Regions from separate parts of the Shimazuella sp. NTD250 genome, predicted to be linked through region 1. Evidence: a T-box and tRNA genes for the amino acid it is inferred to sense, from the RefSeq annotation. Region 1 holds a T-box; the other holds one or more tRNA genes.
The links. The T-box of region 1 lies ahead of AC5WOF_RS00015 (valine--tRNA ligase). A T-box ahead of a tRNA ligase gene usually reads a tRNA of that ligase, here a tRNA-Val.

Region 1 (15,354 bases):
CAGTAGCTATTCAGGGTTTCGGTAATGCAGGGCGGAATGTGGCTAAGTTGTTAACCGAATTGGGAAGTAAGGTTGTTGCTGTTAGTGATTCAAGAGGGGCTATTTATGATGCAAAAGGGTTGAACCTTCAACGATTGATGAAGGTGAAAGAGCAAGGAAATATTCGAGATTATGGTGCTGATTATCAAATCAACCCAGAGGAACTGTTTGAACTGGATGTGGATATCCTTGTTCCTGCTGCTTTAGAAAATGTAATTACATTAGATAATGCTCATCGAATTCAGGCTAGAATTGTGGCAGAAGCAGCAAATGGACCGACAATACCGGATGCTGATAAAGTCTTATTTGAGAAAGGGGTGCTAGTCATACCAGATATTCTTGCAAATGCTGGGGGTGTGACAGTTTCCTATTTTGAAGGAGTACAAAATGCAATGAATTATTATTGGAGTGAAGAAGAAGTAAACAGAAAATTAAAAGTGATTATGGTTGATTCCTATCACCAAGTAAGTCAACTTGCAAAAAGGTATCAAACCGATTTACGTACTGCTGCCTACATAAAGTCAATTAAGAAAGTAGTGGAAGCAATGCAGGCGAGAGGTTGGATTTAAAAGGGTATGAAAGAACTGATAAATATGGTAGTACTTTTTTCATTGATTCCCACTTAACAAACACCAATTTGCAAGTTGAATAGTGCATCCTTTGTCAGACTTCAAATAAGATTAACGGTCATAATTTGTACAAGAAGACTCCCAACTCTAGGAAAGTTGGACTGAATGAAAAGACGACTACTCATTCAAAATGAATAAGAGTCGTTTTTTTGTTTCGTTAATACCGATCAATGTAGGAAACGATGGATCTCTCCCAACACCTTGCGATGCTCCTGTGAAAAGACCCCGTGACCGGAATGGGAAAATAGAATCAGCTCGGAATCTGGAATACGACGGTTCAGGATTTTAGCATGCTTTGGGCTGAAGACCCAATCATCCTTACCGTGAATAATAAGCGTTGATGCCGAAATTCTTCCAATCCGATGGTACGAATCGAAACTCTTGCTTGCCTCACGATGAATTTCCATGCTTCTAGGGCTTGAAGGAGCGATCTGCATTCGTTCCACGAACGAAGCGATTAAGTCCGAATTCTTTTGGATATAGGCTTTGGAGTAAAGCATACTTAGCGTGTCTTGCGGGGAAAATCCAGCGTTCTTTCGCATCATCCACTTCATCATCCGAAAAGAAGGCGGCACCCGTTTTACCCCGCAGGTCGTGGAACATAGGATTAATTTCGACACACGGCTGGGTTCTTCGATTGCAAGCTCTTGTGCAATCATTCCCCCCATAGATTGGCCTAAAATATGTGCCTTTTCGATATCGAGCGCGTTCATTAGCCCGATGACATCCTTTGCCATATCCGAGATGCTGTACGCTTCTGTTGGATCGTCGCTACGACCTGTACCCCGATAATCGAGTATGATGAATCTGTTCCTTTCGCCTAATGCGGTCTTGATTGCCGGGCTCCACCAGTCCATGTTGCTGTTTTTTCCTGAAAGTCCGATCAAAGGAAATCCTTCCCCAATCGATTCATAACAAATGTTAATGCCGTTGACGAATGCTTTTTCCAAAATTACTCACTCTCCAGTTTCGTAATCTCTGGTCGAGAATGAACGATATTCAAGATCAATATATTCTACGAAAGGAAATAGAGTGAGGATGAAAAGGGAAAGACTCTCAGTCAGATGACGGCTTGAGCCTTTCCGTTTAGAATTCCTTTTTTATTTCTCTTCTGCCGATTGTTGTGTCGATGTTGATTCCCAGGACACTTCCGAGTTTTGTTCCTGCGAGGATTTTTCCTTTATTCGTTCCAGTCCTATTGTCATTACTTCTTTGCCGGTTCCTATGATACCGGTCTTCAATGCATTGATGAACGTTTCGAATTGTAAACTGGATAGTTGTTTTTCATCACTCGTCACATTCACAAGTTCTTTGCCGAGGTTAACAGCGCCGCTTTTCAATGCAGCAGAGGAGAGCTGGATGATCTCTTTCTTTACTTCCTTGAAGACCCCTTTTATAATTTCTGACATGTGCTTCACCTCCTTTCCGATCCTGGGATTTACCCAGGTAAGGGGATGATTCTTGCTCTAGTTTCGTATTTTCTTCTTGTGATGCTTACAGGGAGCTTCTTGTTTCTTCGCCTCAGCTGAGGGTTGTCCGGGTAATCGAGGCCGTTCTAACAGCTGATTCGCTTCATGAACGGCGGTTACATTGCCTTTCTAATAGCGGAGATAATCCTGTGGAGTACTCTCTTTGAATTTCTATGTGTTTCTCTGCCTTCTCTTTTTTATGATTTTTTCTTCAGTTCCTCAATTGATCAAAATGCTGTAAGACAGAATTTGCTTTGTCAGGTTTTCCTGCATTTTGGTAAGCTGAACTTAAGTTCCGCAGGACTTCTTGTGCTTGCTCTGGAGTAAGGTAATTGGAATTTACTTTATAGTGGTCAAGCAGAAAGGTGAAGTCTTCGATTGCTGTTTCCGAGCAATGGAAAAAGGACTCCGGTAGCCTCAGACAAATGTTTCCACGCAACAACCGAATTTCTTTATGGTTTGAGTCTAAAGAAACGGCCAGATTCAATAGATCTAGTCCCTCTTGCGCTTTATCCGCTTTTTCCAGAATTTTAACAGCATCCCGTCCTAATAGAACAATCGTACTGCCATAATAGGCTTTAATTAGCGCATTCTCAGGCTCGGCTTCACAAAGCTTTGAGAGTATCTCGTTTGCTTTTATCACTGCTTTTTTGTCTCCGTCCACACCTTTATTATGGAGTGTTTTGGCTTCCTCGAATTGTTCTATTTTGACGCTTTGATCTGTCATTCCTATCGACCTCCGATATTGAAAATCTTGGTACTTCTGCAAACCGTAAAAGCAACACAAATAAATCTCTTCTGGCATAATTTATTTGTTGCGATATGTGCTGTTCCCATATGGAGGTTGGATTATTAAATGATCAGCGAGTCTGAGCCGTGTTCTCTTTCCATTCAAATAAGGAACTTGTTCCTATTCCTTCTCTATTTGCTGTTTTGCCAAGCTAAGGAGCTCGCTCCCGGCGGCACGAACGGCCCTTTTTATCAAAATTGATGTGGTGCTCTCGGCGATCGGTTTATGCTCAACAGCTGGTTTTCCTTCCAAAGACTTAAGCTTTAGCTGGAGGAGATGCCGAAAATCAGGGTCCTGTGTTTCATTCTTCAGCCTTTTCCAGCACATAACCGCAGCTTGATTTCGACCGATTCGGCAATATATCTCACCAAGTTCGTAGATAATCTTCAAGTAAATTTCCGTCTCAAGGAAGCCTGTTTCATTCAATTCCCGATCGATGAGAAATGTGTAATCTTCAATTACCGTTTCGGCTACGTGGAAATGCTTTTCAGGCAATCTAAATGCGGTTCTGCCTCTCAGCAGTCGAATCCTGTCATCCTGAGGGGCGGCATTTACTGCTCCGTCAAGAAGCTTAAGTCCAGTTTTCGACCACTTCAATTTATGCAATACTGATGTCGCATCCCGAGCCAATAGTAACTTGGTGACGCCATAGTATGCATCTACAAGCGGGTGGTCAGGATAGTTGGGGCGCACTCGTTCCAACAATTGTTGCATATCTTGAAGGGCCTTTTTATTCCCTTTCTGGGCGGCCTTGTGTAGGGTGATAATCTGTTTAAGTAAAATCTCGATATTTTTCTCACTTGGATTCACCAATTGTTCATTCATCTGTTTATTCATCTGAGTTAATTGTTGCAATATTTCATTTGCTTCTTTCAATTTTCCAGCATTTTGGTAAGCAGTACTTAGATCCTCCATAATTTCCTTGACTTGCTTATCAGTGAGGTAACTGGGATCTTCTTTATGACGATCCAGCAGGAAGGAGAAGTCTTCGATCGCCGTCTGTGAGGAATAGAAGAAATCTTCTGGCAGTCGCAGACATACTTTCGCACGTAACAACCGAATCTCCTTTTGATTTGGATCCATGGAAATCGCTTGATTCAAAGAATTTAGTCCTTCTTGCGCTTTATCCGCTTTTTCCAAAGGCTGGTCAGCATCTCGTCCTAATAGTGCAAGAGCAGTACCGTAATAGGCTTCAAAAAGAGCGTTGTCAGGCTCGATTTTGCGAAGTTTTAAGAAAATTTCACAGGCGGTTTTCACCGCATTTTTATCTCCATCTAGGCCTTGTGTAAGCACCCTTTTTCCTTTTTCGAATTGCTCTATATGAGTGTAGTTTTTTTCCATTTCAATTCCTCCTTCCAAATGTCATTCTCGAGCAACTGCCAGTGGAAAGCTTCTCCAAATCGTTATTTTTAAAGTCAAGTAAAAAAAGTCCACCCTGATCTGAGCCACTGGCTGGACCGCTTATCAGGAGACGTGTATGGAGATATTGGAAATCTTGATCATTTTCCAATCTGAGTAACAACACGGATTACCCCTTCCTTAAAATAAACGATATATGCTAGTTACGATATGTATGGTTTATATAAACGGTTTGGATGGAATGCTCTTTTTTTACATTATGTGTGTTTGTCTGAATCAAGTCTGACTTTCCTTGCATTTCATAAAGAATAAATGGAAGGAGGGCAGAATGTGAGTGATATAGAGCTAAATAAAGAAGAGAAAAAAGCAGAAAAAGCAAAAAAAATAGAAGAGAAACAAGCTAAAGATAAACGGAAACAAGAAAAGAAAAAGGAAAAAGCAAAGAAAGAGGAAAAAGCAAAAAAAATAGAAGAAAAGCAAGCCAAAGAAAAGCGGAAACAAGAAAAGAGAGAGGCAAAAAAGAAGGAAGAAAAAAATTAATATAGATGGATTGAAACTATTCAAAGAAACAATTAGAGAGTAATAACAGATGTTACAACTGCTGTTGATAGATGAGGGAATGGTTACGCCTTTTCGCGTGGATCATGCCCTCACTCATTCTTTACTTCGGGGAGATTCTAAGTGTACTAAGTATACATGGAATGGAGGATTAAGATGAAGTTTCAAACTCATAAGATGACAGTCTCCATTGACAATCATTCATCCCATCTAGAACAATTTAATGAATTTTATAAGCAATTGTATGATGAAGGAAAAACCATCGAAAAACTTCCTCATCAAAATATAGAAGATTATCAGTTAAAAGCTGTTAACGCCACTCTTGCTCATGTGTGGAACCGAAATGAATACTATCGTTCAACGTTGAAAATGGCAGGCTTCACAGAACCTAAAATCGATAGTTTAGAACAATTAGCTACTGTTCCGATGCTGAAGAAAGATGTCATTAGAGGTGATAGACAAAAGATATTATGTGTCGATCCGAGAGAAATAGGTCAGGTACACCTCACCAGCGGCACATCGGGTAAGCCAATATATACCTCTTATACATTAGCTGATCAATATGTATACGATCTGTTACCGAAATATTTGGAGCTTTTTAAGGAATCGGAGGATGATGTCGCAGCAATTGCGCTGCCTTATGAATTTGCGTTGCCTGGTCTTGGCTTCCAGCGATTATTTCAATTTGCATTTGGTACGGGAGTTCTTTCGCTTGGAAAAGGTGGTTATATGGCTCCTATCGATAAGTCGTTGGAGTTAATGAAGGAATATCAAGCTACGGTACTAACTACAACCCCGTCTTACGCAGCCCTCCTAGCAGCAGAAAGTGAGAAGTTCGGTATAAAAATTGGTGAAGATATTTGCTTAAAGAAAATTTGGCTTACCGGCGAAGGATGCTCCTCCACCTTCCGCGAGAGGTTGGAAAAGTCGTGGGGATGCGAAGTCTCGTTTTTTTACGGCTCAACCGAGTGCGGGGTTGTTGGTGTAGAATGCAGTAAGCATAGAGGGTACCATGTCATGGAAGGACATGTGAAAGTCGAAATCATTGATCCGGTTTCGGAGAAAGTGCTTCCGTACGGTCGAACGGGAGAAATCGTTGTGACCACACTGCTTCGTGAAGGAATGCCGATGGTACGTTACAGAACTGGAGATCTTGGTAACTTGCAGAAATCCAAATGCGATTGCGGAATCACGATGGACGTTTTGCAGCTAAGAGGCCGAATGGAGCAGATGCTGCGCTTGGGTACCGAAGACTATTCTCCATTCTTAATCGAGCACTTTCTCATGGAGATTCCCGAAGTAGGTTTATGGTATCACCTTAAGTTGAATCAAGGATTGCTCACAATAGAAGCTGAGAAGTACCAGACGAAGCTAAGTGACGAGCAATTGGCGGCAAAAATTCAAAAGTATATGGCTGATCGGATTGGGATACATTGCGAAGTCGTAATCAGAGACGATATTCCTCGTACGTTCGGCAAAGCGATCAGAGTATTCAATTAGCTATACAAAAACGAGAGAGGAGGTGCGCATTAATGAATGACATCGATAAAGAGAGAGCGCGAAAATTTCAGGAGATGTATGTGCGTATTCTAAAATCCCCTCTGTATAAGACGAAATTATTGGAACATGCTTTAAACGGCATTGAATTGAGTAACATCCAGGAGCTTCCGTTAACTACAAAAGAAGATTTGCGGAAAGCTGGTATCTTTGGTCACCTTGCCGTCGATATGAAGGAAATCGCTCAATACCACGAATCGACCGGAACGACTGGGGAACCTTCAGCTGCTTGGTTTACGCAAACAGATTTGATGAATGGTGGAAGACAATTGAAGGAATGCGGCGTGCATTTGACGTCTGAAGATCTGGTGCTGATCCGCTTTCCTTACGCAATGGCACTGCCTGCATTTTTAATGCAGCATGCAGCCTGGCTTACTGGAGCCGGAGTTGTTCCTGCAAGCGGACGTACTATTGTTACTCCTTACCTTAGGGTGTTAAGTCTGATGAAACACCTTTCTGTCACGGTGTTAGCTGGACTCCCGCGTGAGATGGAATTGCTGGCCGAAGCGGCTCGTCTCGGCGGTTCTGAGCCGAGCAAGGACTTTCCAACTCTGCGCGCTATATGCGTCGCTGGTGAATTAATGAGCGACAAGAGAAGGGAACATATAGAAAAGCTGTGGAACGTGCCTGTGTTTAATATGTATGGTTCGACGGAAACTTCCAATATCGCTACAATGTGTGAGTATGGCACAATGCATATTGCAGAATTAGATATTTTTATAGAAGTACTAAATGAGGATGGTTCGAGCTCCCTTGCTTCCGGAAAAAGAGGGTTTGCGGCGATCACGACGCTTTCCCATCAAGGTTCTCCTCTGTTGAGATACTTTAATGGGGATATTATCTCTGTAGAACCCTGTTTATGTGATTGTGGTCGAACTGGAGCGAACTTGGTTCATTACGGCAGAAGCAAGGATCGAATACGTTTTGGAAACATCGTCTTAGACGCAATGGATATTCAGGAAGCCGTATATTCATTGTTTCCTGCTCCGGATGCTTGGAAGGTGCTAGAGCAGGCAGAGGGATTGCACTTTTTACTAGATTCGCATGATTCTAGAAAATGGTCAGAGGAATACGTCCGTTCTCAATTATCTTCTCGACTTCAAGTGCCAGTTTCCGTTGAAATCACTACATTGGTTGATCGTGTTGAGCTCATGAATAACGTTCCATCGATAAAGCCTGTATATATCAAAAAGCGAAGTAACGACACATAGAAATAGATCCATAGAATTCGATAACATAACGATAATTGGTTAGGAAGATTCCTATTATACGGAAAGAAAGGATTGTTAATCATGAGCGATAAATTGCAGCAAGAGAAATCACAGCTTCTCGTAAGCCGTCAACATAAAAACGAAGATACGATTATTAATATTAAGCAGTCGGTGATTGGTGGTTCTTCCCATACGCTGATCGCAGGTCCCTGCTCAGTCGAATCGAGAGATCAGCTTGTAACGGTTGCTTCCGCTCTAAAGGAAGCCGGCTTAACGATTTTACGCGGTGGGGCGTTCAAACCGAGAACATCTCCTTACGATTTTCAAGGGCTCGGTGAAGAGGGATTGAAAATTATGAAGGAAGTTGCGGATGAATTTGGATTGATAACCAACAGCGAAGTTATGAGTCCCATTCAAATCGATACAGCTGCCCGTTATATCGACATTTTTCAAATAGGCGCTCGTAACATGCAGAACTTCGACCTGCTGAAAGCCGTCGGTCAAACGAAGAAACCTATTCTACTGAAACGTGGTCTTTCCGCTACTTTGAAAGAGTTTATGTTAGCAGCAGAATATATACTACACCAAGGAAATGATCAAGTCATGTTAATGGAACGTGGTATACGTACTTTCGAGACAATGACTCGCAATACGCTTGATATTTCCGCTGTTCCAATTTTAAAGCAGGAGACCCATCTTCCAGTTCTAGTGGATGTCACCCATTCTACTGGGCGGAAAGATATTTTGCTGCCTTGTGCAAAGGCGGCGTTAGCAGCTGGCTCTGACGGGCTTATGGTTGAGGTGCACCCGAATCCCTCAGCTGCTCTCTCCGACGCCAATCAGCAAGTCAACATAGATGAGTTTCATACGTTCTGGAAAGGGCTTTGCGATTCCGGTCTGTACCATTGACCATTTTTTAATAACTGTCGAAAAGCGCGCACAATTGTCTGACGGAGGTGAGAGTATGGTAGACTCACAATTTGAGCAAAAGGTATCGGATGTTTTACAAGGATTGATATTCGACCTTTTGTTAGTAACGGATGGAAGGACAACGGATTTGCTAGAAATGCTGTCAAACGAGAAAGTTTTTGCACATGTGATACGGCAAGAACAAATTGGTGAAGAGGATGCAAACCTGATGGGTGAATCCTCGGGAGGCCCGTCCTATATTCGAGAATCGGTATTGATCTGCGAGAAAAGTCGATTCGTCGTGTCACACAACATTGCGCTTGTATATTCTAAGCATGTACCTCCTGTTTTGTTCGAGAAAATTGCGCATCGACAAGAGGGAATAGGAAAAGCGATCAGCTCACTCGGATTGCGCACATTCCGAGAGGTGACCGACTCCGGATTCATTAACGAAGAGGAAACGGTTGATCTTTTTCAACGACCGATTAAGATTCACTTTCCTAATATGCAAAATAAGGTGCCTTACAAAAAATACTTCATTTATTTCGGATGTAAACCTGGGATTCAGATGCTAGAATATTTCCATCCGAGCATCATCGGACACCATTTGCAGCAATGGATGATGAAAGAACAAACAAATAAGAATACGGTTCTGAAAAAAGAATAACGGATCAATTCCTAGCTCTACAGAATGAACGTATTTCTTAGAGTTTTCCAATGCTTTTGAGGATGCAAGCCTCAAAAGTGAATGATCTGCTGAGAGGCAGTCTTATTTTTTTGCTTTCATTTGTTCGACGAAATCGATTCCGGAGTCGAGTATTTGTTTACCAGCATGTTGTACGCCCATCTTTATGGCTTCGAATAATTGTACTAAAACGATTTCGATGGGTTGATCACGATTTTCTACAGCTTCTATGATTTTTTGCTTAGCTATGTCTGCTCCATTTTTGACCGATGTCGTGTAGGTAGCAGTACAGGATCTGAATGCCTGATTGATTTCGTGAAAAATTTTTGAAGACTCTTTATTTTCTCCAGCCAACTGCTTCACCTCCTTATGATACTGCATTTAGCTATTCTCGACTCTTTCCTCGTTTTGAAACTGATTCGCTTCAGCCTCTACTCGTTGGATTTGGTTTTCAACGCGGTCACAACCATCGTCATCCTGTATCAGAACGGAATCAATCGTTCCTGTTAGTTTCTTGCCGTTCCGAGATGTAAGCAATGCAACGATAACGCCCACCACTAGTACGAAAACAAGTACGCCACATAAACTCATACCCAGAATGAATAATATTTTATCCGCAACATCCATGTTCCTTGTTTCCATCTACTTTCACTCCTCTTATGAATAATTCAGTATATGAGCAAATATCTCAGATCATATAGGTACTGGACTATTATTAGATGAATTCCACTTCAGTCCAATCTAGATTCATTAACCCACATAAACATATAAGGAGTCATAAACATATAAAAGGAGGTTTCCGATCAATGGATGATATCCAGAAGAAAACGGATTCTGATCCGGTCACAGATGAAGAAGCACTTTTAACAGCTTCGAAACAGGAAAGCGATTTGGAGTGGAAACGGTTTATCCAAAAAGAGTTGGGGAAAACGGATTCTAATCCGATCGCAGATGAAGAAGTACTTTCGGCAGTTTCGAAACCGGAGAGCGATTCGGAGTGGAAGTTGTTTGTTCAAAAGGAGTTAGATAAATTAGAGAATCAAGAAAAGGGTGGAGAAAAAGAAGACTCAGAGAAATCATCGGTTGAGAAGGAGTCTACTCTCAGTACCCTTATCGAGAATATGCCTGTAGAAAAATTGGTCAATTCGGCATTACGAATTATTACTAAAAAAATAGAACCGAAAAAAACAGAGCCGGAAAAAGCAGAACAGGAAAAAACAGAGCCGAAAAAAACAAAACGGAAAAAAACAGAACAGGAAAAAACAGAATCGAAAAAAACAGAATCGAAAAAAATAGAGCCGGAAAAAACAGAGCTGAAAAAAACAAAACTGAAAAAAATAGAGCCTGAAAAAACAGAGTCGAAAAAAACAAAAGGGGAAAAAACAGAACTGAAAAAAACAGAATTGGAAAAAACGGAGCCGAAAAAAACAAAACGGAAAAAAACAGAACAGGAAAAAACAGAATCGAAAAAAATAAAACCGAAAAAAACACAACCTAAAAAACAGAACCGAAAAAAATAGAGTAAAAAAATTGCTGGTAAGGAAGAAAGGTTTCAATTATATACATGTATCGATAGCAGCTTCTGGAGAAAAAAGGTGATGCCTACAAAAGTTTTTTATATCGTTTATTCGATGAGTTCGCAAATGACTTCACCTCGCCATCTTAGAGGTGGGAGTCCTCTTGTGCGAATTTGAGAGAATATTACTAGCTATAATGAAATGTTGAAGCTTGAAGACTGACAGTTACTTTGCGGACGTAATGCTTGGAGAAACTGTTTACAGTACACAAGGTTTTGACCTATACATATTACGGGGATGAATGACATGGGGGAGTAGATCACCTTGACATGGAAGAGGTTGGAGGTTCAATTCCTCTACTGCCGACCAAAGGAGCTCCTTAGACTGCATGAAAGAGGATGAAGAAACGAGGTTATCGATTACATCTGAAATGGAACCAGACAATAAACCGTAAATAAAAAGGGATGAAAACGATTAATTTCATCCCTTCGTCTATTAGTTTTGAAGTTCAGCCAGACGGGTTTTTACTTTTACTCTTTTTTCAAGATAATCCTTCTCTTTATTTCGTTCCTCTTCTATTACATGTGCAGGTGCTTTACCAATAAATCCTGGATTGGATAATTTCTTTTGCACACGATTTACTTCAGAATCTAGTATTTTTAATTCTTTCTCTAAGCGGTTCAATTCTTGTTGGATATCAATCAATCCTGCTAGTGGCAAGAGTATTTCAGCTCCTGTCACCACTCCACTGATGGTTTTCTCTTGGATGGAAATGTTCGAATCAATGGTCAAACTATCAGCATTACATTGTTTACGAATCCATTGTTCTCCATCTTGCAAATGATGTAGTGTCTTTTCATTATCTGGTTTTATAAAGATGTTTATTTTTTTACCCATAGGTGCATTCACTTCAGCGCGTATATTTCGAACGCTGCGAATGACTTCCTTATAGAGTTTCATTTGTTCTACTGCTTTAGGGTACTGGTATTGATTTTGTGAAATTGGCCAATCAGCAGTTACAATGCTTTTTCCCTCATGAGGAAGATTCTGCCATATTTCTTCTGTTACAAAAGGCATAAATGGATGTAACAGTTTTAAAATGTTGTCTAATGTGTAACAAAGAACGGAACGAGTAGTTAATTTAGCCTTTTCCTCATCTCCATAGAGAGAGAGTTTAGCAAATTCGATGTACCAATCGCAGAATTCATCCCAGACAAACTCGTACAAGGTTTTACCTGCTTCATTGTAGTGATAGCTATCAAGTTGTTTCGTGACTTCAGAAATTGTTTCTTGCAGTCTGGTGAGAATCCATTTATCTGCTGTGTTCAATTCACCAGATAAATCAATATCTTCAGCATCAAAGTCATCCAAATTCATGAGTACAAAACGAGAAGCATTCCAAATTTTATTGATGAAATTCCGTGCTGATTCAACCCTTTCCCAACGAAAACGGAGATCTTGACCTGGTGTTGAACCGGTAGAGATCATAAAACGCATTGCATCAGTACCATATTGATCAATGACATCCAATGGATCAATTCCATTGCCGAGGGATTTAGACATTTTAATTCCGTCAGCGTCACGAACCAAACCATGAATTAAAATATCTTGGAAAGGTTTTTTATCTGTAAATTCTAAAGCTGTAAATATCATACGTGCTACCCAAAAATAGATAATATCGTGTCCTGTAATAAGTACACTGTTTGGGAAATAACGCTTCAAGTCATTTGTTTCTTCCGGCCAGCCCATAGTGGAGAAAGGCCACAATGCGGAACTAAACCAAGTATCGAGTACATCTTCGTCTTGAGAGATATTGGAGCTGCTACAGTGTGAACAATTGGTTGGATTATCAAGAGTTACTGTTATTTCCTTACAGTTTTCACAGTGCCAAGCTGGAATTCGATGTCCCCACCATAACTGTCGAGAGATACACCAGTCGCGAATGTTTTCAATCCAGTCTAAGTAGAGTTTCTCAAAGCGTTCTGGAACAAATTGAACCTTGTCCTCGCTTTTTTGAAGGGCTACTGCTCTTTCAGCAAGTGGTTTCATTTTTACAAACCATTGTGTTGATAGGTATGGCTCAACAACTGCACCACTGCGTTCACTATGTCCAACGGAATGAATATGTTCTTCTATTTCTACTAATACTCCTGACTCTTGAAGATCAGCTATAACTTGTTTGCGTGCTTCAAAACGATCCAATCCTTGATACTTACCAGCATTTTCATTCATTTTTCCTGATTCGTCCATCACTACGATCTGTTGTAGATGATGACGTAGACCCATTTCAAAATCATTAGGATCATGAGCAGGAGTTACTTTTACTGCACCAGTTCCAAACTCTTTATCCACATATTCATCAGCAATAATTGGGATTTCTCGGTTTGTTAATGGAAGTTTAACGGTTTTACCAATTAAACCTTGGTATCTTTCATCATTTGGATGTACAGCAATAGCAGTATCACCAAGCATAGTTTCTGGACGTGTGGTAGCTACTTGAATAAAACCAGTACCATCTGTTAGAGGATAACGTAAATGATGAAGTGCACCTTTTACTTCTTTATGGATAACCTCAATGTCAGAAAGTGCTGTTCGTGCTGCGGGGTCCCAGTTAATGATGTACTTTCCACGATATATCAAGCCTTTGTTAAATAAATCAACAAATACTTTTCGAACAGCTTGGGATAGTCCTTCATCCATCGTGAAACGTTCTCTGGAGTAATCCATTGAAAAGCCCATCTTTTTCCATTGTTCATGAATGATAGATGCAAAATGATGTTTCCACTCCCAAACTTTTTCGAGAAATTTTTCTCTGCCTAAATCATGACGAGAAATACCTTCTTCTCTCAGTTTTTCTTCTACTTTTGCTTGCGTTGCAATTCCAGCATGATCCATGCCAGGAAGCCATAAAGTATCAAAGCCTTGCATACGCTTCATGCGAATCAAGATATCTTGCAGAGTAAAATCTAGAGCATGACCCATATGTAACATACCTGTTACATTAGGTGGGGGCAAAACAATACTAAATGTCTCTTTGTTTTTATCCTCCGAAGCTTTGAAGAGTTCATGATCTAACCAAAATTGATACCTATCTTTCTCAACGGATTTTGGATCATACTTTGTTAGCATTGTGATTTCTTTTGTTGAACTTTCCAATGTGAAATCCTCCTTAAAAACACTCATAAAATATAAAAATCCCTTTCATCTCAAAGGACGAAGGGATTAATTCGCGGTACCACCTTTGTTAACAAAAGTACAATAAATACAATAGTACTCTTGTTCACTCGCACCTGTAACGTAGGTTTACGGCTCCAACTACTGATCAAAATTTTTGACTTTGGCGGAAGCACTCTGGAGTGACATTCAATAGTAAATCCCGAAGAATTTCACAGCTGCCACAAAGGCAAATTCTTCTCTCTGAAGGGTTATCCTATTTACTCTTCTCCGTCAATGGTTTTACATATGGTAAATATATTCTACTCAACATAATAGTAGAAAGCAACCTAAATATCATCCTCATTTTGTTTCATTTAGGATGAAGCCATACATTTTTCAAACTTGTTGTATAGATGGAAGTATTAGAAAAAGCATTGATCTGTCTTACTCCATTGAAAAATGGCGACAGTCGATGCTTTTTTGTGTTTAGTTTTGAGTGCCAAAATGTTGATTTGTCCAGTTAAGAGCATAGGTGAACCAATCTTGATTGTTTTTCATGAAATTAATATCATGTCCTGCATTTTTCAGAACATAAGCATCAACGGAAGGAACATTCGGTCCCAAGTATGGTTTTTCTATATTTGTCACTGCTTTAGGTGTAGAACAGTCAGCATCTGATCCACAAAAGAGATAATCCTTTTCGCCCATCACCAAAAGTACAGGTACGCGGATGTCTTGGATTGTATTTAGCGAAAGGAGAAGGCTCGTAATTTCTGTAATGGTAAGGGTTTGTTTTAGTTTCTCATCCTGAGCAATAACAGCAGAATCGACATCTCCTGGCTTCATGAATGATTGATAACGGGTATTTGGACGAGTGGTCAGATATCCAAGATCTTGTCCCAAAAGACCAAATCTAGGATCAAGTGAAGCAGGATAAAGGTTTAGTGTGAGTTCAACTTTCTCGAGTGTATTACTCTGAAAGCCCCTTACCGGGTCTGTTAGAATGACTCCATCAACATCTTGATAGCGGGTGGCTTCTTCCATTGAAACATGGGAACCGTAGGAGTGTCCGACTTCAATTACTTTGCTATAAGCGATAGAGCCATTGGGACCAGCCACTTTTCCTCCTCGAAGGGCTTGTACCAGCTGATGGGCTACCCATGCATCCGAAGCCATATCAATACTTGTACTGAGTGGATGCGAACTTTTTCCTGATCCAATTCGATCAACATTTAAAGTTGCATATCCTGAATTGATCGCTGCATCTACATAGGAATATTGACCATCAAATCCTGGAAAATCCCAGTAATTATGATCGTAAGTGATTCCATGCAGGAGAAGTTGGATAGTAGAAGGAGTCTTCCCTTTAGGTAAGCAAAGTTCTCCATAAACCAACTGATTAACAGGGCCGCTAGGAGTAAGAGAAACAGGAATATTACTAGCATAGCACTGCTTTTCAGGAATGGGTTCCGCAA
Region 2 (15,354 bases), on a different contig from region 1:
GTTTCCAACACCCCATTTTGAGCAATGGATACTGCGCTAGTTTCTTCGGAAACAACAATGACAATCGCGTCAGACATCTCTGACATACCTAATCCCGCACGATGCCGTGTTCCTAAGGACTTGGATATTCTCGTACTTTCACTCAACGGCAAAAAGCATCCCGCAGCTGTTATCTTGGATTCTTGAATGATAATAGCTCCATCATGAAGAGGAGTATTTGTAGCGAAGATCGTTCGGATAAGTTCGGAGCTGACATCTGCATTTAAGGTAACACCAGTACGTATATAATCATATAATCCTGTTCTTTGTTCTATTATGATCAGTGCTCCTACGTTATTGGAAGACAGATATTGTACCGCCTTTGCGATTTCCCCTACTAATTGGTTTACTTCTTCTTCCCGAATTACTCGATGACGACTAAAAAATCCCCCCCTGCCGATTTGCTCAAGTGCACGGCGTACCTCAGGTTGGAAAATGACAATAATCGCTATAACACCAACGGAAAAAAGATTTTCAATCAACCACGTAACAGTACGAAGCTCAAAGTAACGGCTGATGATCCAAAGCAAGACAACAACACTAATTCCTTTAACGAGTTGGACGGCTCTTGTCCCTCTGAGCAATAACAACAGCTGGTAAAATATGAAACTGACAATAAGGATATCAACTAGATCACTCAGATACTCTTTAACATCGCTGGTTAACATGGATGGGCCTCCAAGAAGTTACTTGTACCCTTAGTATGCACTATTTTAAAAAAAGAAGTTAGTTTTCATGTCGTTAGAAATCTAATATAGCAAAAGGCCTAATATTTTTTTAGTTGTAATTATTCTGATTAATACTTATAATTGAGTTTGACCACCCCTCTTGTCCTTGGAGGACATATGAACATGGCAGATCTGAAGGCGCTTGGCGAGAAGGTAGAGGCACAGGCCTCCCGGATCGAGAAGGCGCTGGAGGAGCAGGAGCGAGCTCAGAAGCGCGAGAAAGTGGAACGGAGCATCAAGTGGTCTGCGGATGCCTGTGAAAGGCTCATGGCTGAAGCGGAAAAGTTCCGCGAGATCGGGCACCTTACGTCGGCCGAGTCTTCCTCTAAGAGGGCTCAGTCCACCATCATGGTCGCGATCGCGCTCCAGGAACTTCTGGAAGCGGGCACTTTCCTGAAGGAGGGTACGTCCGACTTTTCCGAAGAGGCGGACTCCCTCCTCCTCGAGCTTGAGAGGCTTCTCTAGCTCCATCGTTCAACCTGAGGGGAAGGGGCACCGCTTTGAGTTCTTCTGGACTCAAAGCGGTGCCCCGACTGATTGAGATTACGATAATAAATTACTTTGAAACTCAGTTTTAAAAAATCAAGTACAAAACCTACTACGTAATATTCCCCAATTCCTTTTCATGAAAAAATCCATCACCAAATTATGTTTTCACTTGAATTATTAATATAAAATGGTTGATCCTTTAACAGTTGGTATTTCACAAACTAGAGAATTTTCTTCCCAAATAAAGAACTGATAAGAGCAACTGCTACTTTTGCGGTAATATTTTCTCGATCGAGTATTGGATTTACCTCCACAAATTCAGCAGAAGTAATTAACCCAGACTCCGACATCATCTCCAAGGCAAGGTGACTCTCGCGATAGGTGATCCCACCAGGCACAGGAGTACCAACTCCAGGAGCATCACTTGGATCTAATCCATCTAAATCAAAACTCAGATGTACTCCATCTGTATTTTTCCCTACTATAGATAAGGCTTCTTCTATTACTCTTGTCATGCCTAAACGATCGATTTCATGCATCGTAAACACTTTTAATCCCATTTCCCGGGCAATAGCTTGTTCTCCTTTATCCAGCTCACGAACACCGATGAGGACAACATTTTCAGGTTTTACTTTTGGCGTATATCCTCCTATATGAACCAAATCAGGATGACCAACACCAAGACTCGCTGCTAATGGCATACCATGGATATTTCCAGAAGGTGATGTTTCTCCTGTATTTAAATCCCCATGTGCATCGTACCAAATTAGCCCAAGATTATGATAATGTTTTGCTACCCCAGCAACCGTTCCGAGCGCCATGCTATGATCTCCACCGAGAACAAGTGGAAAGCGCTTTCTTTTGATCACATCAGATACAACGTTTGCTAAAGATTCACTTACGTCACATACCGCCGATAAAAATTTTAAATGATTATCTCCAATATCTATCGATTCTGGACTAGGCACTTGAACATCACCAAGGTCCTCTACATCAAACCCTAAAGCTTTCAAAGTTGTTTGTAGTTGAGCGTAACGTATTGCACTTGGCCCCATATCTACACCGCGTCTACCTTGGCCTAAGTCCATCGGCATACCTATCACGCTTATTGGATTCTGTTTGCTCATAGGTTTAACCCTCTTTCTGATTCTGATAAGCGCATTGTATCATTTTTTAATACAATTTGTAAAATTTTAATATTTATTCTAGAAAATGTATATTTATGATCACCAATTACATTCACGGATTACTTTTCCCGAAAAAGATAAAAACATAGCTAAAAAAACCTCAAGCTATAAAACACTATTTCTTCTTGAACCCCCACTACTTTTGTTGTCATTCCACGAAATCGATTTAAAGCATTTCAAATCAGCCAAATTAAAAAAAGATACCTATTAAGGTATCTCTTGTTTATGGAGCGGGTGAAGGGAATCGAACCCTCACATTCGGCTTGGAAGGCCGATGTTCTACCATTGAACTACACCCGCATATATGGAGCGGAAGACGGGATTCGAACCCGCGACCCTCGCCTTGGCAAGGCGATGCTCTACCACTGAGCTACTTCCGCAATATATATTTAATACTATGATCAAAGGTTATAAATGGTGAGCCATGAAGGACTCGAACCTTCGACCCTCTGATTAAAAGTCAGATGCTCTACCAACTGAGCTAATGGCTCTCAAGATGAAAAATGGCTAGGGAGGAAGGATTCGAACCTTCGGTACACGGTACCAAAAACCGATGCCTTACCACTTGGCTACTCCCTAAAAGTGGATTTTACATATGTAAGTGGTGGAGGGAGTAGGATTCGAACCTACGAAGTCGAAGACAGCGGATTTACAGTCCGCCCCAGTTGGCCACTTTGGTATCCCTCCGTAAAATGGTGGGCGCTGACGGGATCGAACCGCCGACCCCATGCTTGTAAGGCATGTGCTCTCCCAGCTGAGCTAAGCGCCCGTATGAAACTATGGTGACCCGTAGGGGATTCGAACCCCTGCATGCCAGCGTGAAAGGCTGGTGTGTTGAACCGCTTCACCAACGGGCCGAGACAATGTTTGTGGAGCTCTCTACCAGGCTCGAACTGGTGACCTCTTCCTTACCATGGAAGCGCTCTGCCGACTGAGCTAAGAGAGCATGGCTCCCAAAGCAGGACTCGAACCTGCAACCTACCGGTTAACAGCCGGTTGCTCTGCCAATTGAGCTATTTGGGAATAGTCTTTCATTTCGACAAATTGTATTCTAGCAAGAACACTTATGTATTGTCAAGTTATTTAACAATAATTTCAAATCATTATTTTCTAGCGTTTTATCGCTTTTGGCGACAAGGATTAATATACCACAGGTAGTATACCATTGCAAGGATTTTTTTATCAAAAAGCAGATGAATTTTTCTTACCCCAACTGTAACAGCAGATCTAATCTGTTGTTATGATTCATTTTCGTAAACATAATTGTAGTTGTTATTACCTATAAGAAACAACTAGGAATATCTATCATATTTAATTGCCTTTTCATTACCTGAATACTTTAGAAATGAATGGATTTATCTAACAAACTACTATTCTCCAAGAAAATAGATAAAAATCGATTCAACATTATTCATTTCTATTCTGTCAACAAAAATTCACATTCGAGCAAAGTCCTTATAAAATCATGCTTTTGATATTTAGTTCTAAAGAAATCAACTAACATATTTTCCATCCCCTTACTGGAAAAGAAAGACACGATCATAAGTAATATTTACCTTGAAAAAGAAGCGAAAGAGTTGGGAAAAGTAAAATCGTGAAATGTATATATCTCTCACTGTGATTTCTTTTTTTACACTTTACAGCATATAAAAGTAATTTTCATTTGACATTTCTCCTATTGATATTTCGTATCCGAAATAATATAATACAAAATGTTAACGGGGTGAAATATTAATGTGAGGTGATATTCGATTGACGGATGATGAAGTACTAGAATTTGTTAGTGCCATGCGTTATTGCGTGAAAAGATCTTTTCACATCCTGCATGAGCATTTCAAAAAGTACAACCTGACTATTCCGCAAGGGCAGGTTTTAAGAGTGCTTAATCAAAAAGGCCCCATGTCCCTAGTGGAAATCAGCAAAGAATTGGATTCAAAGCCCAGCTCCATGAGTGGACTGATTGACCGTTTAGTGAAAGCGGGTATGGTGACCCGAAAACGAGATGAAGAGGACCGCCGAGTGGTTTGGATCGCATTAAGCGATAAAAGCAAGCAAATATTCGCTAATTTCCCATTTACACAAGCACAGTATTATCGGACTTATTTAGAAAAACTTTCAGAAGAAGAATTTACTCAGCTCTCCGTTAATCTACAGAAGCTTGTGAGGATTTTAGAGGAAGGATAAGCCTATGAAACAATGGTTAACCACGTTTGTCGTAATTATCGTGGTCTTGGGGATAGCCGTTTTTGGATATCAATATGTCACAGATGCACAGACGTATGTTTCTACCGACGATGCAACTTTAGAAGCCGATATGTACTCTATTGATGCAATGCATACAGGGGTTTTAACTGATTGGAAGATTAAAGAAGGAGATAAGGTAAAAGAAGGAGACATAGTAGGGAAAGTCCAAAATAAATCTCTTACTTCCAAAGTAAATGCAACTGTTGTAAAAACGAGTGTTTATACCAATCAAAATGTTTTTCAAGGTCAAACACTAGCCAAAATGGCAAACCTAGATGAAACATACGTATTAGCCTATATTGATGAAAATCAGATTAGTAAAGTAAAAACCGGCAAAGATGTCAAAGTCACGATAGAGTCCCTATCAGATGAACCCTATAACGGAAAAGTAATACAGATTGGATCGGGCGCAGGTGGAGTGTACGAATCAAGCTCAAGCTCTACTTCTTCTTCAAGTTCTGAAAAAGAAGTACAACGTGTCCCTGTAAAAATTTCCGTCAACAATTTACCTATTGACCGCTTGACTCTAGGAGTCCACGCAGAAGTTAAAATAGAAAGATAAGGTGATAAAGAATGAAAGCTGGAAGACTGATTGCAATTAATACTGTTGTATTCTTGATTGTAATAGCAGTTGGAATCGTAGGTATCAACTACTATCGTAATACTACTGAGTATATATCCACTGATAATGCCAAAGTCTCTGGGGATATGGTACCCGTTACTGTTGTCAGTTCTGGTAAAATAACGGATTGGACCGCAGCCGTTGGACAGCAAGTAACCGAAGACGAAGAAATTGGTAAAGTTACCAGCACAAGTACTGCATCTATCACTTCTCCTATCGCAGGTTCAATTGTCCAAAGCAAAGGAATTAAAGGAGAAACAGTAGCAGCCGGTCAGACTTTAGCTCAAGTAGTAGATCTCAACAAATTGTATGTCATTGCTAATATTGAAGAAACAGAAATCAAGAATGTAAGTGTAGGTCAAGATGTAGACGTAGTGGTAGATGTTGACAAAGGCACTACTATTGATGGAAAAGTAAAAGAAATTGGGAAAGCAACGAACTCCGAGTTCTCTTTGTTACCATCTCAAAATGCAAGTGGTGACTACACCAAAGAAGTCGAATATGTACCAGTAAAAATTGAACTGGAAAGTTATTCTGATCAAGTTGTTCCAGGAATGAATGCAACTGTAAACATACATCGCTAAAGGATGTGAACCAATATGACAGATTCATCGAATCGTACTATCCGTTCACAGATTCCTTTGCTTGCGATTATTATGCTAGGAATGTTTATATCCGTCTTAAACCAGACATTGTTAAATGTAGCAATACCACATTTGATCACCGAATTTAATGTAACAGCGACCGATGCAGAATGGTTATTGACAGGATATATGCTCGTGAACGGGATTTTGATTCCTCTATCTGCATTTCTGATAGAACGTTTTGGAATTCGTAATTTATTTTTCATAGCTATGATCTTTTTTACTGGCGGATCATTTGTTTGTGGTCTAGCTCCTACTTTTTCGATACTCTTAATAGGTAGATTATTACAAGCTGTTGGCGGCGGGCTTCTCATGCCGCTGAGTATGACCCTTGTCTTATCTATCTTCCCACCTGAAAGCAGAGGAAAAGGGATGGGGATTTTTGGACTTGGTATTATGTTTGCCCCAGCTATCGGACCTACTCTTTCTGGCTGGGTGATGGAACATTATAGTTGGAGATTATTATTTAATGGTATTGCTCCGCTAGGTTTATTGGTCCTAATCCTGTCTATCTTTTTATTGAAAGACTTAGGCGGAACCAACAAAAACCTAAAACTCGATTTTATAGGAACGATTCTATCTACCATTGGTTTTGGGGCATTGCTTTATGGACTAAGTGAAGCGGGAAGTAAAGGCTGGGACGATGTGATCGTCGATGTATCACTTGCAGTTGGAGTGATATGTATTATCTTGTTTGTCATTCAGCAATTGAACTCCAAACGTCCGATGTTAGATTTTCGGATTTTAAAATATCCTGTCTTCACTTTATCCAGTGTCATTAATATGATCACTACCATCGGAATGTATGGCGGTATGTTCCTCGTGCCAATTTATTTGCAAAATTTACGAGGATTCACACCTCTAGAGTCAGGATTGCTCATGCTTCCTGGTGCAATTCTCATGGGGATCTTATCTCCTGTCTCAGGTATCTTATTTGATAAAGTTGGACCTCGTCCCCTTGCTGTTATCGGGATGTTAATCACCCTTGTCACAACTTATGAGTTTACAAACTTAACTTTGGCAACAAGTTATACCTTTATCGTTGTTCTTTATATGGTTCGAATGGTTGGAATGGGTCTTCTGATGATGCCTATCCAAACAGCCGGGATTAACGAATTGCCGCAAGAAAAAAATGCTCACGGTACAGCGTTATCCAATACAACAAGACAAATTGCAGGTTCAGTTGGGATTAGTCTCATCACAACTATCTTTACCAATCGCGCCTCATTTCATTTGGGACTATTGCGAAACTCAGCAAATACCATGGACCCACAGTTTCAGCAATCGTTTATGGATCAAGCAATCCAAATGTCTCAGCAACTTGGTATACCGATTGAACAAGCCCAAGCTTCCATAAGCAATATACTCTATGGGCAAATCAGCCTCCAAAGTTCCATGTCTGGTATACAAGATGCATTTTACTGGACAACTGGCCTTACAGTACTAGCGTTTATACTCAGCTTCTTTTTAACAGATGTTCGCAAAAGGAAGAAACCAGTAGTACCAGCAACTGCACCTAAATTAGAGAAACCAAAAGAGTCTTTAGAACCCGTTACAACTTAATAAAGAAAAGCTGCTGATCAACAAAAATGTCCCTTCACAGAGGGGACACTTTAAACATCAGCAGCTTTTTTTATGCACTGCACTATATACGAGTCGAATCCGTCTGCTGTCAGCAAACGGATTCGAATGAAGGTTTATTTACTTCGACTTACTGGCCAAACGAAGTTTGACGAGCATTCCGAAGATATGGAAAGGAAACAGCATCCACCAAACTCCAGCATAACCCCATTGGGTTACGATTGAACCAGATCCCCAGTGACCAATTGGTGTAGAGAGCTTTGCCGGAAGGTTGTTGATGGCGCTTTGTTTTCCTTTATCTTTCTGCTCCGCCTGATCATACTGATCCTGCATAAAACCAAGCAAAAATGCAGATGTAGACCAGCCATTGAGTACCATAGCAGCGATCATAAGGGGAACAACATGAAAAAAAAACAATGTAATGAAGAGACTGAGAATATGAATCCCATGTACCACCTGCAATACTTGGAACTTGGTCCACCGCTTGATGATCTTGATCACCAGCCATCCGGAGAAAGCGGCAGTAATCGTTTGAATTGTAGTGAGCCAAGCCGACCACATTCCTGGCATGTACAGCGGCAAATAGCGACCATACATGGCATTGGTGAGTGGAATTGCCACTAGAGAACTGTTAAGGAGAAGGAGTTCCCAGTCAACAGATCGGAAGGATTCTTTTGTCTTTTCCCTCCAGTTTTGTTGGGTGGTGTTCTGATCCTTCTCTGCCACTTTTTCTTTATACAGAGGAATGTCTTGCTGTTTCAAGACAATCAGCAGAATCACGAGTCCGCAGCAAAGCGGGATGCTTCCCCATGCTACGAGAAACTCTCTATAGAGCAACCAAGCTCCTAGTGGGATTCCCAAGGAAATGACAATAAACTCGCCGGCAAGAGAAACGCTATTTGCTTCCTTGCTTTGATCTTTGGGCACAGTCTCCATAAACTGTACATACAGGCTGTTTGTAATACTTACCATAACGAATTCATGGATCAGACGTACACCAATGAGTATCCAAAATTGTTCTGCCCACACATAGCAGAATGAAAGAAAGCACCAGACTGGCAAAAAGCGAAATACCAGCTTCCGAGGGCCCCAGCGATCTACCAATTTCCCTGTGTAAAAGAGGGTACACAAAGCGATGAGACCTGTAACTCCATAAAAAATCGAGGCATCCTCTGCTAGCCCCTTCTCCATCAACAACCTCGTAAGCGAGTTGTTCATATAGGCATTCCCAGCAGTAAACAGAACAAAAGTGGTCATGGTCGCCATATTCTGTTTATTACACCATGCTAGGTTACGACACCACCATGACTCTGGGTTGAACAGCGGACTTCTTTTTTTCATCTCTCCTCAATCGGGTAGTAACTAGTGTTTGATTTCAATGCTTGATTCCTCTACCTATAAACCCTCAGCTTTCTTGTTTCTGTTTATAGTATTCAAAAAAATCAAAACATATAATGAATGGCAGTGTCAATGGATTTACTGTAATGAGGTAATGTTTTTATAGAATAAACCAACCGTGGATGAAACTTGATAACTATACAAAAATACATTTTTCCAAAAAAAAATTTTAGAATACCCATTGCATTAAGTGTATTAGTTGTTATAATACACTTATAAGAACAATAACAGCAGGAATTAAAAAGGAGCGAAATACAATGTATCAATATGCCATATACGGACTTGTTTTTCTTATCGTGAGTTTAGTCGTTTGGAGAAGAATCAGAAGTGGAACCAAACCTATTAAAGGCAATGGTATAAGAATATTAATTCCTATTCCTATTTTTTTGTTAATGAGTTTTCTCGCTATTTCACAGCAAAAAGGAACAATTCATGTTTGGTATGAGTTAGCGGGAATTATATTTGGATTAGTAATGTCTATACCATTGATACTCACAACGAATTATGAAATGCGTGAAGAAGGACAAATTTTTGCAGTGAGAAATAAAGTTTTCATTTATACTTTTATCGCAATAATCATCATCCGAATTCTTCTCCATCAATACTTGCAAATGTTAGGAACGCAAACAGAAATGATGATATTGCTTGCAGTTGCTTTTGGATATGTGATTCCTTGGAGAGTTGCTTCTTATATCAAGTTTCGCAGATTAAAATACACGATGAGCGCATAAAAAATCCACCACAATGGGTGGATTTTTCTTTATTTCACCGAGTCCAAAAACTCGATTACTTGTTCTTTTGTTTTGGCATATCTACTTGGGAGACGCCCTACTTCTTTTCCTTCTTCAAAAACGATGAAAGTAGGAATTCCTTTCACATTATATTGCTCGGCAACTGCTTGTTCACTGTCTACATCAATCTCAGCAAACTGGAACTCATCAGTAAATGTTTGTGTGATCTCAGGCATATCTGGTGCAATTCGTTTGCAATCTCCACACCAGTCAGCACTAAACTCAACCACTTTTCTTCCTGAGCTCGTAAATTCAGCAAATGTTTTTTCGTTGAGCATGTCCATTATAAATCCCCCTCAAATCTGTTTGAAGTAGTGGTGTAATAGTGGCAATATGAGCTTAGCATTTCTTGCTACAGTAGAAGATGCGACTTTATACTTCTCCGCTACTTGTACTTGAGACAGTGATAAATCATAGTATTTTGCAACTACATATTCAATAGCTGCTGCCATCCCTTCGACTTTGCGAATCATAATTTCGGAAAACTGTCGAAGAAAATCCCAGAGCATCTTTGCATCTTGTTGTTGGGCACTTTCATAAGTATCCATATTTTCGAGTAGACAAGCGAGAACTAGTTGCCACTTTTTCTCTTGGCTGTTCGAAGAATCCTCTAATGCTAACATCTCACCATTATATAATACCTCATATGGAGGTTCTGCATCCATATGACGCAAAGCAAAAAATGCGATCTGCTTTAATTCATCATCTTCCATTGGCTTACGCAAAAAATGGCGCAGCAAAGCCTCAGCTTCTTTATGTTTTATCCAACGCATGAAGGTGAGAACTTGTAACTTTGTCTGACGATCACCATGAGTAAGTGCCCAAGTCAGAGAAGTATGAAGAAGTGAATTTTTTTCATATTCCAATGCTACTTTTTCTACCATCTCTCCTTGATTGATCTTTAGCATATACTCTTCAAAAGGAAGATGATAATGATAGCAAGTCAGGGATGGAATGGAGGTTGGGTCCTTCATCCAAATCTCCATCTGTTCTAAATAAAACTTTGGTATCTCGGAACGCGGATCAAGCCAAGCAGCTCTTCTCCAATACCGATGTGCTACAGAGAGTTTCCCTACATGAACAGCTGCTGTTGCTGCATGGTGATACAGACTTGCCTCAGGCTGTTCATCCACTTTCAAAAGCCAAGAAAACAACTCATATGCTACTTGATGTTCCCCTAGCATCCCCATTGTGACTGCTAATTTATAGGCAGCAGCCGGTTGAACAGGAACTAGGTTTTTCAGCATATCCATGATCCCTCTTGTCATGGTTTCGTTTCCTTCATGTTGACTCAATATTGCTAAATTACATAATGCATGTAAATTGTTCGGGTCTGTCTCCAAAATAGTTGTTACGATCTCACGAGCTTTTTCCAATTGTCCAGTATAAAAATATGCCAAACCAAGATTATGATAGGTCGGAAGATAGTCAGGGTTTTCTTTCGCTAATTCTTCTAACAATTCCGTAGCCTGTAGAAAACGGCCTTCTTCTAAATGCCATTCAGCTTCTTCATGTTTTTCCCGAAATCCAGGCAGAGGAGCAATCAATTGCTTTGGTAATCGTCCCATTTCATAAGCTACCATGTATAACATTTCTTCCGCCTCTTCTGAATATTCACCTTCGGGATCATGTCGTAAATATTCGATAAGGTAGTCTTCTGCCTGTTCAAATGCTTCCATATTTATAGCGTTATTTGCCATATAGTAATAACATTCTGCCATAGATGGATCTACATCTTGCAGGACTGCTTGTAAAATTTCGTTTGCTTCTTGGTAATTACCCAACTCAGCTAAAACTCCAGCTACATTGCAGTAATTAGCTGGATTGTCAGGTTCTTTTTCCATGACAACGCGAAAATACTTTAAAGCTTTATCATATTGATGACGCTCTAGTGATTTAATAGCTCGATCAAAAAAGGTGCTTGCATCCATCTCCAATGAGATGACCTTATGATCTGATTTATGTTTAGGAATAGATATTTTTTTCATAGTTTCCTCCCAACCAGTCAGCAGCCAAAAAATGCCTGATGGTTTGGTACCCCACCAGTATAACATATTTGGAATTGTTTGCTTACATGAATTGGGAATCTTTCTCCTCTTCTACCTTTTAACCGGAGTCTGAACGAAATAATGTACTTATCGAACCTCCAGTAATAATTATTTTTATCGCTTCACTTAACAACGGTGCCACAGACAACACTTTAAAAAAATCACCTGAGTTCTCAAATGCAATAGAATCTGTTACTACTACTTCCCTAATACCTGGATGAATCAATTTTTGTACAGCGTTATCCGAAAATAAAGGATGTGTTGCACATATATAAGCTGGATTAGCACCTTTTTCTTGCAGACCTTCCACTACGCTTACAATGGTGCCGCCTGTATCAATCAAATCTTCAATAATGATAGGCGTTCGATTCGTTACTTCACCAATGATATGGGTAACTTTTGCTGCATTGTGATTAGGTCTCTTTTTTAACATAATCGCAAATGGTGCATCGAGCAACGTTGCTAATTTCTCTGCCATTTTTGCCCTTCCAGCATCTGGGGAAACGATAACTGGATTTGAAATTTTACTTTGAAGTATATGATCGCAGATTAAGTGCAAAGCAGACAAATGATCTACAGGAATATTAAAAAACCCTTGAATAGCAGGTGCATGTAAATCTAAAGTGACAACCCGGGATACCCCAACTGTCGACAGGAGATCAACAATCATTTTTGCAGTGATTGGTTCTCTAGGAGCATCCTTTTTTTCTTGTCGTCCATAAGCAAAATAAGGAATTACCGCGCTAATACTTCGTGCTGAAGCACGCCTGGCAGCATCTACCATGATCAAAAGTTCCATCAAATTTTCATTAACGGGGTGACCTAGTGTCTGGATTAAAAATACATCTTGATTGCGAACACTCTCTTCAAAATGTACATATATCTCACCACTTTTAAATCTACTAATTCTAACTTTACCTAGTTCTTTATCGAGACGAGATGCAATATCAGTTGCTAACGACAAATTGGAGGTACCTGAAAAAATTTTAACGTTGTTCATCCTTTTGACCCTCCATTAGCCACGGTTTACTTGTTTTTATTATAGCAGTCCTTTTATGACATTGAAAATTAATCGAATAGTAGAATGTTCGACTATTTTTATAAGGAAAAGTTATTCCTCTCATTGCCGAAAATTTTATCTTAAATGTAGATTATCGTTTTTTTAAAAGAACTTTACAAAACTAATGAAATTAGTTATTATACTAATAGTATTAGTTTTTATATATAAAGGAGCGGATACAGATGAAAGTAACCAAAAAGGACACAACTTATCAACTTAGTTTTTTTCCTGATGTATTTCCAGTAAACTGCTATTTCATAGAAGAAGAACATGAACTTATCCTTATTGATTGTGCTCTACCCAGTAGTAATAAAGCCATTCTAAAAACAGCAAATGAGATTGGGAAACCGATTACTCGCATTGTATTGACACATGCACATGCAGATCATATTGGAGCGTTGGACAAATTAAAACAAGCACTGCCAGAGGCACGTGTATTCATTTCAAAGCGAGATGCAAAATTATTACGAGGAGACAACAGTCCTGAGGCAGGAGAAGAAAATACTCCTATTAAAGGGGCTATACCTAAACCCCAATCCATTAAGACGGTTCCAGATCAGTTACTTGGTGAATCGGACACCATCGGTCCACTCCAAGTGCTGCTAACCCCAGGCCATACTCCGGGTTCTATCAGTTTATTAGATAATCGAAATAAACATCTGATCGTAGGAGATGCCTTACAAACTCGTGGGGGAGTAGCGGTTTCTGGTGACTTACGCCCTTGGTTTCCCTTTCCCGCAATTGCTACTTGGAGCAAACAAACAGCTTTAAACAGTGCTAGGAAAATAAAAAATACTGAACCGAATCTTATAGCTACAGGACATGGGAAAATGTTAGAAAACCCTAATGACTCATTAGTAGTTGCCATACAACGTGCGGAGAACAAATGGAAGGAGCAAACATAATGCCACGGGTTGGTTTAGATCAATCAAAGATCCTACATGCTGCGATTGACTTAGCAAATGATCATGGATTAGAACAAGTTACGATTGCAGCATTAGCAAAAAAACTCGGAGTTCGCCCGCCATCTCTATACAATCACTTTAGTAGTCTAATCGAGATACGCACGCACATCGCCAGAGAGGGCATGCAGAAACTCGAAGATACTTTAATCCGCTCTGTTGCTGGAAAATCAGGAGAAGAAGCAATATTATCATTTTCCAAACAATACCTTACTTTTGCAAATGCTAATCCCGGTCTTTATGAAGCGACGATACAACCGATAAATGTCCCTGACAGTGTTGTTGCAGAAAAGAGTAAAAATATGATTGATCTTTTGGTTCAGTTACTCTCTACTCTTTCCTTGGAGGAACAAGCAGCACTGCATTTGGTCAGAGGTCTAAGAAGTATCGTTCACGGTTTTGCTTCCCTCCAACGTGCAGGAGGTTTTCAGATGAATTTTAAAGTAGAAGACAGCCTCTTATACACCATCAAAACATTATGTGATGGGATGAAAGACAAAAAAGCAACCTAATTTTATGAATAGGTTGCTTTTTGTTATGATCTATTTTAAACGTAATCCGCCATCGACTTCTAAAACAGTACCAGTAACAAAAGTATTATCGATCAAGTAGTGAATAGCCTTCGCAATGTCTTCTGGTTGTCCTACACGATTTACAGTAGAGGCTTGGGCGTAACTTTCAAAGGTAGCTGCACGTTGTTCTTCAGGAATCCAATTCCACCATGGTGTTTCGATGACCCCTGGAGAAACAGCATTTACACGCATTGGCGCAAGTTCCAAGGCTAGACTAGGTACCATTGCTTCTAGTGCTGCATTGATTGCAGCAAGTCCAGATGTTCCTATTGCCGGATTTCTTGATGAAATAGCAGAGATAAATGTAATAGAACCTTTCTCACTTATCGAATCCAAACTTAATTGGGCTGCTGCAACTTGCGGCCAAAATTTAGCTGCAAATCCTTCACGTAAATCATCCAGTGCTAGCTCACGAAAGGCACCTGCACCTTTGGCACCAGATACAGCAATAACCAAATGATCGAAACTTCCTTGGTTATTATAGAAAGTTTTTAATTCATTCGTGGAAGTAGCATCTAATTGTACACCAACTGCTCCGGTGCCTAGCTGCTCAAGGGCTTTCTCTAATTTTGCTTGATCACGACCAGTAACCACAACATCTGCACCAGATTCAACAAGTAGTTGTGCTGTAGCTAAACCTACACCCGAGGTACCACCCATAATGATAACTTTTTGACCTTTTAGTTGACTTCCCATGATGCATTCCACCTTTTTTTGTTGAGTTATTTTGATAATTGAATTATAATACATTACGTAACGTTATGTAAATAGATTTTTGAAAATTAATTTTCTAAAGAGGTGACAACATGTCGAAACCAACGAATCCAAAAGGACGGCCTCGCAGTAAAGAAGCTTGGAGTGCAGTCATGACAGCCACAAAACGACTTCTAGAAGAAACGGGATATGCTAGTTTAACGATGGAAAAAATCGCAAAAGAGGCGGGAGTAGGCAAGCCAACTCTGTATCGATGGTGGTCAGGTATTCCTGCA

Region 2: it has a tRNA-Val gene. The T-box ahead of AC5WOF_RS00015 (valine--tRNA ligase) is inferred to sense a tRNA for this amino acid. The anticodon was not compared.

Annotation. Positions count from the first base shown of each region.
Region 1 is NZ_JCAJZS010000001.1:875-16,228, reverse strand. Features, by position in the region: gene AC5WOF_RS00080 (Glu/Leu/Phe/Val family dehydrogenase) at 1-608, shown strand, start outside; gene AC5WOF_RS00075 (alpha/beta fold hydrolase) at 836-1,618, opposite strand; gene AC5WOF_RS00070 (hypothetical protein) at 1,769-2,077, opposite strand; gene AC5WOF_RS00065 (tetratricopeptide repeat protein) at 2,349-2,864, opposite strand; gene AC5WOF_RS00060 (tetratricopeptide repeat protein) at 3,048-4,268, opposite strand; gene AC5WOF_RS00055 (hypothetical protein) at 4,617-4,826, shown strand; gene AC5WOF_RS00050 (phenylacetate--CoA ligase family protein) at 5,001-6,344, shown strand; gene AC5WOF_RS00045 (phenylacetate--CoA ligase family protein) at 6,377-7,612, shown strand; partial or broken gene AC5WOF_RS00040 (bifunctional 3-deoxy-7-phosphoheptulonate synthase/chorismate mutase) at 7,709-8,521, shown strand; gene AC5WOF_RS00035 (chorismate pyruvate-lyase family protein) at 8,577-9,188, shown strand; gene AC5WOF_RS00030 (hypothetical protein) at 9,291-9,560, opposite strand; gene AC5WOF_RS00025 (hypothetical protein) at 9,588-9,848, opposite strand; gene AC5WOF_RS00020 (hypothetical protein) at 10,013-10,726, shown strand; gene AC5WOF_RS00015 (valine--tRNA ligase) at 11,219-13,906, opposite strand; T-box leader at 13,930-14,183, opposite strand; gene AC5WOF_RS00010 (alpha/beta fold hydrolase) at 14,366-15,354, opposite strand, start outside.
Region 2 is NZ_JCAJZS010000004.1:397,510-412,863, reverse strand. Features, by position in the region: gene cdaA (diadenylate cyclase CdaA) at 1-707, opposite strand, end outside; gene AC5WOF_RS13025 (hypothetical protein) at 891-1,232, shown strand; gene rocF (arginase) at 1,478-2,383, opposite strand; tRNA gene AC5WOF_RS13015 (tRNA-Gly) at 2,670-2,743, opposite strand; tRNA gene AC5WOF_RS13010 (tRNA-Gly) at 2,749-2,823, opposite strand; tRNA gene AC5WOF_RS13005 (tRNA-Lys) at 2,859-2,934, opposite strand; tRNA gene AC5WOF_RS13000 (tRNA-Gln) at 2,948-3,022, opposite strand; tRNA gene AC5WOF_RS12995 (tRNA-Tyr) at 3,046-3,130, opposite strand; tRNA gene AC5WOF_RS12990 (tRNA-Val) at 3,137-3,212, opposite strand; tRNA gene AC5WOF_RS12985 (tRNA-Glu) at 3,224-3,300, opposite strand; tRNA gene AC5WOF_RS12980 (tRNA-Thr) at 3,314-3,389, opposite strand; tRNA gene AC5WOF_RS12975 (tRNA-Asn) at 3,391-3,466, opposite strand; gene AC5WOF_RS12970 (MarR family winged helix-turn-helix transcriptional regulator) at 4,196-4,627, shown strand; gene AC5WOF_RS12965 (HlyD family secretion protein) at 4,632-5,249, shown strand; gene AC5WOF_RS12960 (HlyD family secretion protein) at 5,261-5,893, shown strand; gene AC5WOF_RS12955 (DHA2 family efflux MFS transporter permease subunit) at 5,909-7,516, shown strand; gene AC5WOF_RS12950 (MFS transporter) at 7,655-8,875, opposite strand; gene AC5WOF_RS12945 (CcdC protein domain-containing protein) at 9,190-9,663, shown strand; gene AC5WOF_RS12940 (thioredoxin family protein) at 9,693-10,007, opposite strand; gene AC5WOF_RS12935 (tetratricopeptide repeat protein) at 10,020-11,711, opposite strand; gene AC5WOF_RS12930 (ribose-phosphate diphosphokinase) at 11,830-12,771, opposite strand; gene AC5WOF_RS12925 (MBL fold metallo-hydrolase) at 13,014-13,736, shown strand; gene AC5WOF_RS12920 (TetR/AcrR family transcriptional regulator) at 13,736-14,305, shown strand; gene AC5WOF_RS12915 (SDR family oxidoreductase) at 14,336-15,061, opposite strand; gene AC5WOF_RS12910 (TetR/AcrR family transcriptional regulator) at 15,172-15,354, shown strand, end outside.